DNA from 3 places in the Reinekea sp. genome. Region 1 is predicted to be linked to each of the others. Evidence: predicted binding sites of a transcription regulator. Region 1 holds the regulator's gene; each other region holds the start of a gene.

Region 1 (3,282 bases):
GAGCGCTGGCCGATTTCAATATGATTGAAGCCGGCGATAAGGTCATGGTCTGCCTATCCGGTGGCAAAGACTCCTATACCATGCTCGATCTGTTGCTCAGCATGCAAAAGAGCGCACCCATCGACTTCGAACTGGTGGTGGTGAATCTGGATCAGAAGCAACCCGATTTCCCTGAAGAAATTTTACCCAACTATCTACAAGCCCTCGGCGTGCCGTATCATATTCTTGAGCGGGATACCTACTCGATTGTGATGGATACGGTCCCAGACGGGAAAACAACCTGCGGGATCTGCTCACGTTTGCGGCGCAGCACCCTCTATGCATTTGCCGATCAAATTGGCGCCAACAAGGTCGCCTTAGGTCATCATCGAGACGACATTATTGAAACGCTTTTCCTCAATATGTTTTACGGCGGCAAACTCAAGGCCATGCCCCCGAAGCTGCTCAGTGACAGCCAAACCAATGTTTTAATCCGGCCCTTGGCCTATTGTCGGGAAGCCGACATTGCCCGATTCTCAAGCCTGATGAACTATCCTATTATTCCCTGCAATCTCTGTGGCTCTCAAGATAGCCTGCAACGTCAGGCCATAAAAACCATGTGCCAAGATTGGGAAGCGCAGTTCCCCGGTCGGATCGAGAGCATTCAACGCTCGATGGCTAATGTTTCATTATCACAACTGTCGGATCGCGAGCGTTTCAACTTTACCGATCTGCGCGCCAGTGGTATCCCGCTCGTCGCCACCGATGTTGATCAACCCTATGCGCCTTTGGCCAGCACCTTGGTTAAGACGTGGAGGCCTGAATAAAACGATAATGCAATAGATCAGTGTTAGGAAACACAAGCGAAGCAAAACTGTAGTATGCTTAAATTTCATTAAGCTTTACCGCTCGGAGCCTTGTCATGGGTTTAACCACCGCCTGTAAAAACTGCAGTCTTCATCCACTCTGTTTACCGTTGGCCTTATCGGTTGACCAAATGGACTCTCTGGATGCGATCATAAAGCGAGGCCGCCCGTTGCAAAAAGGAGAGCATCTTTTTTATCAGGGCGACGAATTTAAATCTGTCTACGCCGTGCGCACCGGGACGATAAAAACCTATACTTTAACCAACGATGGTGAAGAACAAATTACCGGCTTTCATTTGGCCAGTGAGTTGGTTGGCTTAGAAAGTTACGATTCCATTAACCACCCCTCCTCGGCCAAGGCGCTGGAAACCACCAACGTTTGTGAGATTCCGGTCGATCGCCTGGATGAATTGGCGGGTAAGATGCCCGAGTTAAGACGTCAACTGATGCGCCTAATGAGTAAAGAACTGCGGGGCGAACAACAGATGATGTTGCTGCTCAGCAAAAAAAGTGCAGAAGAGCGTATTGCGTCTTTTTTAATTAATTTGGCCGCACGTTTTAAACGCCGAGGTTTCTCCGGCACGTCCTATCGCCTCACTATGTCGCGTGCCGACATTGCCAACTATCTCGGTTTGGCCGTGGAAACCGTAAGCCGAGTCTTTACCCGTTTTCAAAAGCAAAATTTATTAGAAGCAACGGGCAGCGCTAAAGATATAGTAATCGGAAACTTTGTCGAGCTGACCTCGATGGCCTCCTTGGCCGAGTGCGAACGGATTGAGCTCGGCCTCGACTAAGGCAAGGTTTGCATTCAAGATTCGCATTGTGACCATTAACTGATATGGGTCACCTTCTCCCCCACCGATCTAATTACACTGATCTTTCTTAATCTGTAACTGAGATCAGTATGTACCTTGACGTTGTTGTACTGGCAGGCATCGCTGTGGTGGCTTTGATGATTGCTTTCTTTGCCGGCTTTGGCTATTTCATCTACCGCGATGCGCAAAAAAAACCACCGGCCGATTAGGCCCGATAGTTATCGATATATTGTCGAATCAGCCATCCGGCGATCGAAACACTGGGCGGGTGTTTCGGCAAGTCGTGTATATTAAACCATTGGGCATCGGCAATTTCCCCGGGCGCGGGGACGATCTCGCCAGCCTCAAATTCGGCGTGAAAACCTAACATCAATTGGTTTGGAAAAGGCCAAGCCTGACTGTTTAGATATTGGATATTTTTGATCGTCACGCCGACCTCTTCCTTAACCTCGCGCATAACAGCCTGCTCAGCCGATTCGCCCGACTCGATAAACCCGGCCAATGTACTGTACCAACCCCGCTCCTTGTGATTTTCGCCTTGGGCCAACAACACCTGGTCACCCCGCGTGATCAAGACGATAATGCAGGGCGATATGCGCGGGTAGAACCTGAGGCGACAGGGGCTGCAGCTGAGGGCATTCTCCCCGGCTATCTGGTGTGTCACCTGACCACATTGGCCACAGTATTGATGTTGTGTGCGCCACTCCAATAGGCCACGGGAGCGGGCGCAGAGCATAAAGGCCGTCTCATCGAGATAGGCGATATCGCGCAGTGACGACAGTGACTGATCGGCGGATACCTGACTGACGGATGCGGTGAAATACGCCTTACCGTCCAATAACCCGACAAATTCGCGCGCCGTATAGGGATAAGGTACATCCGCTTCGGCCCAGGCAATCTGCCGATCTTGGGTCAATATTTGCCCCTGATACCAGAGAATAATCTTGCTTTGAGCATCCGATACCGGCGCGATGCCTGGCAATTCAATTTGATGCCTACCCAATTCGTACAGCATAGTGTCTCTTCCCAGTGCAATGGTATCAGTCGAGTGACTTGGTCACTTTCATGATCTCATCTTCAGAGCCAACACTGAAGCCGAAATGTTTCGCCAGACCAAGCATGGCGCCATTTTCGGGGAGTACATCGGCGACCAGTCGACTGACTTTAAGACTCTTTCCGTAACGCACGGTCTTGTCCATCAACAGCCCTGCCAGGCCCGTTCCTTGTGCCTCAGGGGCCACCATGATGGCGAACTCCAGTTCATTATGGTTTATGTCGAGCCACAGACGCATCTCGCCCAGGATGCCCCGTTGGTCCTCTGCGACAAACACCATTTCGCGCCGATAATCGATTTGACTCATGGTCGCTAATTCCAAATGTTCAAATTTCAAGCGACTGTAAAAAAAGCGCAAACGCAAAGCCTCGGCGTCGAAACGGCCAAAGAAGGCCTTCAACTCCGGCTCATCTTCACCGCGAATCGGTCGAATGAGCATGGCTAGACCGTTCTTCAGCACGCAGTGTTCCTCCAGTTCCGCCGGATAGGGGTTCAAGGCCGGACTAACCTTATCCCCAATCGACGCGGCAACCCCCAGAACCACCGGCAGGCTGTTATTTTGCAACAG
Region 2 (3,282 bases), on a different contig from region 1:
ATTAATTTCAGGCCCTTTTAATGTAATTTCATTACATTTTACGGCCCCAGATCGGATACCAAATAGCCTGTTTTTGATCCATTCACAGGCATTGAACTCTAGAGGCAGTCCTCCCATGATCAAGAAAATCGGTGTACTTACCAGCGGTGGCGATGCCCCAGGTATGAATGCGGCAGTTCGAGCGGTGGTTCGAACCGCTATTGCTAAGGGCATTGAAGTTTACGGCATCTATGACGGTTACTTAGGTTTGCATGAAGGTCGTATTAAGAAGCTCGAACGGCACAACGTCTCCGACATGATCAATCGAGGCGGTACCTTTCTCGGATCGGCACGTTTTCCGGAATTCAAAGAAGAGTCGGTACGCCACACCGCGATCGCCAATATGCGCAAGCTCGATATTGAGGCGCTGGTGGTCGTAGGAGGCGACGGCTCCTACATGGGTGCGAAGAAAATGACCGAAATGGGTTTTCCCTGTATCGGCCTGCCCGGCACCATCGACAATGATATCGCCGGCACCGACTATACCATCGGCTTTCATACCGCCTTAAATACAGTCCTAGATGCCATCGACCGATTGCGGGATACCAGTTCGTCACACAATCGTATTTCAATAGTCGAAATCATGGGTCGTCATTGTGGCGACTTAACCATGATGGCGGCCATCGGGGGCGGTGCGGAATTCACCATCATCCCCGAAAAGGGTTACAACGAAGACGAGTTGGTCGCCAGCATCGTCAGTGATGTCGAAAAAGGTAAAAAACACGCCATTATCGCGATCACCGAACACATCACCAATGTCGCGGACCTGGCAATGGTAATCGAAAAACGCACCCACTTGGAAACCCGCGCCACAATCTTGGGTCACACCCAACGTGGCGGTTCGCCGTGCGCATTCGATCGAATTATGGCCAGTGAAATGGGCGCCTTTGCCGTGGAATTATTAATACAGGGTGAAGCCGGCCGCTGTGTTGGCATACAGAGTAATAAACTCACCCACCACGATATTATCGATGCCATCGAGAATATGGCTCGACCCTTTAATCAGTCCATCTACGACCTCACCAAAATCCTCTCCTAATGCCTTGGGGCTAAGCCTCAATAAGAAGAGAATCCACCCTCGATGGGTTTTCTTCAACCCCAGTGAGAAAGAAATATTGCGTAATTTCGCTCCCAGATTGCACTTCGCAGGCATCCCAGGGGAGAAATTCAATTGCGTAATTTAACTACATGAAAATAGCCCTAAGCCAGGTTTTTGTTGACTCAGATCAAACGGAGTCGACCTAAGAGATCGATAATAACGCCAGACAAAATTTGTAGAGCGTGTTGAAGTCTTTTTGGCTCGATGAATCCATGAAAGCTGTAATAAAACTATTTTTTCAGTCATGGTTAAAACATTGATGTAAGCCAAAATATCGTCAACAAATGAAGGTAGTCTGTTATCACTCTCTGGCTGTAGGAAAAGACCTTAAAGCGACTTCTTGAGCAGAGATAATAGTGCTGGTGTTGGCCTATAACTCTTGAAACCAGTTTTAATCGTTTCAAGATTTCACTTAGCTCGGCTTTTTTCCTACCTTTTTTTCAGACGCTCCTGCTCTTAGTTTTAAAATTTTCTATGCTTATAGAAACGTTGCGGAGAAAAACCTATGTACCGAAAACAGGCAGACCACACCATCAATACCCAAACCACACCGTGGGATGGATTCCACTCCGGACTTTGGCAACGCGACGTGGATGTGCGCGATTTTATCCAACAAAACTATCGTCCGTACACCGGCGACGCCCGTTTTTTGGTCGGTGCGACTACCCGCACCAAAGATGTCTGGGCGCTCGTTCTGGATCTAATGAAAGAAGAACAACGGCTGCAGGGCCCACTGGACTTTGATACCGATTTACCGAGCACCATCACCTCCCACCAACCTGGCTACATCAATAAAGATCTCGAGCGCGTCGTCGGCCTGCAGACCGATGCACCCCTTAAGCGGGGCATGGTCGCCAACGCCGGCATCCGCATGGTGGAGGCGTCCTGTGATGCCTATGGTCGAAAGCTGGACCCAATGATCAATAAAATTTTCACCCAGTATCGTAAAACCCATAATGCTGGCGTGTTCGATGGCTACACCCCCGAAATGGTACGTTGCCGAAAGGCCGGCGTGGTGACCGGTTTGCCCGATGCCTATGGCCGTGGTCGGATCATTGGCGATTACCGCCGCGTCGCGTTGTATGGAACCGAGCGCTTAATTGAAGATAAAAAGAATCAGAAAACTTCGCTCGATAATGAGCAGATGACCGAAGCGGTAATACGTTTGCGCGAGGAGCTGTCCGAGCAGATTCGGGCCCTGCAAGAAATGACCGCCATGGCGGAAAGCTACGGCTTCGATATCAGCCTGCCGGCCCAAAACGCCCATGAAGCGATACAGTGGACCTACTTTGCCTACCTTGCCGCGATAAAAAGCCAAAACGGCGCCGCGATGAGCTTTGGTCGCGTTTCAACCTTCCTCGATATCTACATTGAACGTGACCTGGCCTGCGGCGCCCTGTCCGAAGAGCTGGCCCAGGAATTGATCGACGATCTGGTGATTAAGCTGCGCATGGTGCGCTTCCTACGGACTCCTGAATACGATGGTCTGTTTTCCGGCGATCCCACCTGGGTCACCGAGTCGATCGGCGGGATGGGCGAAGACGGGCGAGCCTTGGTGACCAAGACCAGCTTCCGCATGTTAAACAGCCTCTATACCCTCGGTGCTGCGCCGGAGCCAAACCTGACGGTGTTATGGAGCGACGCCATGCCCAAGGGCTTCAAGGACTTCTGCTCCAAGGTGTCAATCGATACCAGCTCAATTCAGTATGAGAACGATGACCTGATGCGCGCCAAGTTTGGCGACGACTATGGTATCGCCTGCTGTGTATCAGCGATGCGCATCGGCAAACAGATGCAGTTCTTTGGTGCGCGTTGTAATCTGGCCAAGACCATGCTTTATGGTATTAACGGTGGCATGGACGAAAAAATTAACCTGCAAGTCGGACCAAAAAAAGACGTCCTGGCCGGGGACTATCTGGACTACGACACCGTCTGGGCACGCTTCGATGAGTACATGGCCTGGATCGCCCGGACCTATGTCAATACGCTCAATGTGATCCACTTTATGCACGACAAGTATTGCTATGAAGCATCACAGATGGCCCTGCACGATCGGGACGTAGTGCGCACCATGGCCTGTGGCATCGCCGGCCTGTCGGTCGTGGCCGATTCCTTGAGTGCGATCAAATTTGCCAAGGTGAAGG
Region 3 (3,282 bases), on a different contig from region 1:
AAGTTTGGATGCTCTAAGAAGTATCCGCCCCCTTCTGGCATAAAGAAAAGCACCGCGCAAAATACCATTAAGAACAACACAACCTGCGGCAATTTGCCGACAGTGAAGTATGGGTGGAACGGCACGCCGTCTAGCGGTACACCGCGCTCATCCATATGCTTCTTGATGTCGATACCGTCGGGATTGTTTGAGCCAACTTCGTGCAGCGCTAAGACGTGCAACACGACCAACAGCGCTAACACCAACGGCAAGGCAATGACATGCAACGCAAAGAATCGATTCAAGGTGATGCCGGAGAGCAAAAAGTCGCCTCGAATCCATTCGGTCAGACCGTCGCCGATGACCGGGATTGCGCCAAACAGTGAAATAATAACCTGCGCGCCCCAATAGGACGTTTGACCCCATGGCAACACATAGCCCATAAAGCCTTCAGCCATCATTACCAGATAGACAAACATACCGAACACCCAGATCAGCTCACGCGGCTTTTGGTACGAGCCGTATAAAACGCCACGAAACATATGCAAGTAAACCGTCAGGAAGAAGAAAGACGCGCCGGTCGAATGCATATAGCGAATCAACCAACCCATCTCAACATCGCGCATGATGTATTCGACGGAATTAAAGGCTTCCTCGGCACTCGGCGTATAGGACATGGTCAGCCAGATACCGGTCATTAGCTGGTTGATAAAGACAACCATAGCCAACAGACCAAAGACATACCAAAAATTAAAGTTGATCGGAGCGTAATACTTGGACATATGCTTTTCATAGGCATTGGTCACAGGGAGACGCCGATCAAGCCACTCCAAAATCGCTGGTTTCTTACTCATTATGCTGCACCCTCACCGACTGTAACTACACCGCCATCAACACTATAGGGCGGTATTTGCAAATTGTATGGCGCCGGGACACCACTAAACACCCGGCCAGCCAAGTCAAAACGCGAACCATGGCAGGGGCAAAAGAAGCCACCTTGCCAATTGGCGTCAAATGGCTGGGGCTCTAATTCCGGAATAAACTTGGGTGAACAGCCTAGGTGCGTACAGACGCCCTCGATCACGAGCAGCTCTTCACTTAAAGAGCGTACATCACTGGTCACATAATCTGGCTGCTGTGAAGCGACTTCAGAATCGGGATCGGCTAACTTACTGCGCAGACCCTCATCGCGCAAATAGTCGATGACTGCCTTGGTGCGTCGCAAGATAAAGATGGGTTTGCCTCGCCATTCGGCGATAACCATTTCCCCAAGCTTTAAACCGTTTATATCCACCTTAACCGGGGCACCCACTGCTTTAGCTTTCTCGCTGGGAAACCATGATTTAACGAACGGTGTGGCCACGCCCACTGCACCCACTGTGCCTACGGCACCGGTAGCAATGTACAGGAACCGCCGCCGACCCTTATTTACGCCGTCATGCGTCATTATTATCACCCTCTGAGTGAAAGGAAATTAGTATATCTAATGTCTGAAAATGTCGCGAATACTAAAGAAATTCGGTGATTCTGACAAGGAAAGCTTTGACCCAGGTCGAATAAGATCGGCAAACGGGGTTAAAGCCACCCTCTAAACAGAAAAACCCGGGACCAGCCCGGGTTTGCAATAGAGTTCTCGGTAAACTTATCGCTTGGAGAACTGTGGCTTCTTACGTGCTTTACGCAGACCCACTTTCTTACGCTCTACCATACGTGCGTCACGGGTAACAAAACCAGCTTCACGTAATTGAGGACGAAGATTTTCATCGTACTCCATCAGAGCACGAGTAATACCGTGCCGAATTGCGCCTGCTTGTCCGTTTGAACCACCACCGGCGACGGTGATGTAAAGATCAAACTTCTCAGTCATATCAACAAGGTCTAGAGGCTGACGAACGATCATGCGAGATGTTTCGCGACCGAAGTATTCCTCAATTGTACGCTTGTTAATAACAATTGCGCCGTTTCCAGGACGCAAAAATACGCGTGCTGTAGATGTTTTCCGGCGACCGGTACCATAATTCTGTTGAATAGCTGTCATGTCATTCCCCATTAAATCTTAAGTTCTTTGGGCTGTTGTGCAGTATGCGGGTGTTCTGTTCCGACATACACTTTCAGCTTCTTCAACATGGCCCGGCCAAGAGGATTACGTGGAATCATACCCTTCACAGCCAATTCAATTGGGCTTTCGCCTTTGTGCGCGATCAGTTTCTCAAAGCTCATAGACTTCAGTCCACCTGGGTAACCAGAGTGGCGGTAATACTGCTTGTCTTTAGCCTTGCGACCTGTCACATGCACTTTCTCAGCATTAATAACAACGATATAATCGCCAGTATCAACGTGAGGTGTAAATTCTGCCTTGTGCTTACCACGGAGGCGACGAGCGATTTCAGTCGCCATACGTCCCAAGGTTAGCCCTTCGGCGTCTACTATGTACCAGTCGCGTTTAACTTCAGCTGGTTTTGCTACAAATGTTTTCATTTAACTCCGCCTTATTAGTGGGGGGCTCAGGGGAAGTTAATCCAAATTGAGGGCGCGGATCTTACTGAATCTTTTTTCCCCGCGCAAGACTTTTTGGTGAGTTTTCAACCAACTAACCAATATTTCTATTCGAATGGATCTACTTCTTGCAATTTAACAAGGCCGAACCCAAGGCCGGCCAAGCTACAACAGAGGGTGAATAGCATACCAATCACCGAAAAGCCGACACTGCCGGCGCTCGCTTCAAAGCGGCTATCACCCCAATAATGGGCCACACTGGTCAACACAAAGGTGATGAAGACCAGAGCAACCATATAAAAGCCGCGGGCGTCATGAACACCCAGGCGCTTATTTCGTATGGCAATCTGAATACCGGTATAGACCAACGTACTGGCCCCAGCGGTCATACTTGCTAAGATTAACAGGTACACAATCATGGCAACCCCTAATGTTCGCGCGTTTTGCGAAACACTATATCAGGGTGGCGCTCTTGTGCCATCTGAAGGTTCACCATGGTCGGCGCGATGTAGGTCAAGTTGTTAGACCCGTCGAGCGCCAGATTCTCATGCGCCTTGGTAATAAATTGCTGCAGGATCCGATCATCTATGCCGGATGTCCAGCGCGCGGTGGCCACGGTAATGGCCTCATAGACCGCCTCAACCTTATATTCTGACTTCAACCGGTGTGCCACCACCTCAAACTGGAGCATGCCAACGGCACCGACGATCAGGTCATTGTTTTTCATCGGCCGGAAGACCTGGACAGCCCCCTCTTCAGACAGCTGCATCAAGCCTTTTTGCAACTGTTTCATTTTCAATGGGTCTT

The links. The regulator FNR, encoded in region 1, switches genes on or off when oxygen is low (the NO sensors DNR and NnrR bind a similar motif). The targets are predictions, from matches to a motif close to TTGATNTANATCAA.
Region 2: the regulator FNR is predicted to act here: its motif matches at 1,395-1,408, upstream of pflB (formate C-acetyltransferase).
Region 3: the regulator FNR is predicted to act here: its motif matches at 1,522-1,535, upstream of petA (ubiquinol-cytochrome c reductase iron-sulfur subunit).

The regions. Positions count from the first base shown of each region.
Region 1 is NZ_CEYAVF010000002.1:169,261-172,542, forward strand. Features, by position in the region: gene ttcA (tRNA 2-thiocytidine(32) synthetase TtcA) at 1-806, shown strand, start outside; gene fnr (fumarate/nitrate reduction transcriptional regulator Fnr) at 902-1,639, shown strand; gene ccoM (cytochrome c oxidase subunit CcoM) at 1,750-1,869, shown strand; gene nudC (NAD(+) diphosphatase) at 1,866-2,675, opposite strand; gene AC4FIC_RS01930 (bifunctional acetate--CoA ligase family protein/GNAT family N-acetyltransferase) at 2,701-3,282, opposite strand, start outside.
Region 2 is NZ_CEYAVF010000011.1:29,464-32,745, forward strand. Features, by position in the region: gene pfkA (6-phosphofructokinase) at 116-1,078, shown strand; gene pflB (formate C-acetyltransferase) at 1,644-3,282, shown strand, end outside.
Region 3 is NZ_CEYAVF010000044.1:11,692-14,973, reverse strand. Features, by position in the region: gene AC4FIC_RS14050 (cytochrome b) at 1-833, opposite strand, end outside; gene petA (ubiquinol-cytochrome c reductase iron-sulfur subunit) at 833-1,426, opposite strand; gene rpsI (30S ribosomal protein S9) at 1,622-2,017, opposite strand; gene rplM (50S ribosomal protein L13) at 2,029-2,457, opposite strand; gene AC4FIC_RS14030 (hypothetical protein) at 2,583-2,894, opposite strand; gene prfC (peptide chain release factor 3) at 2,903-3,282, opposite strand, start outside.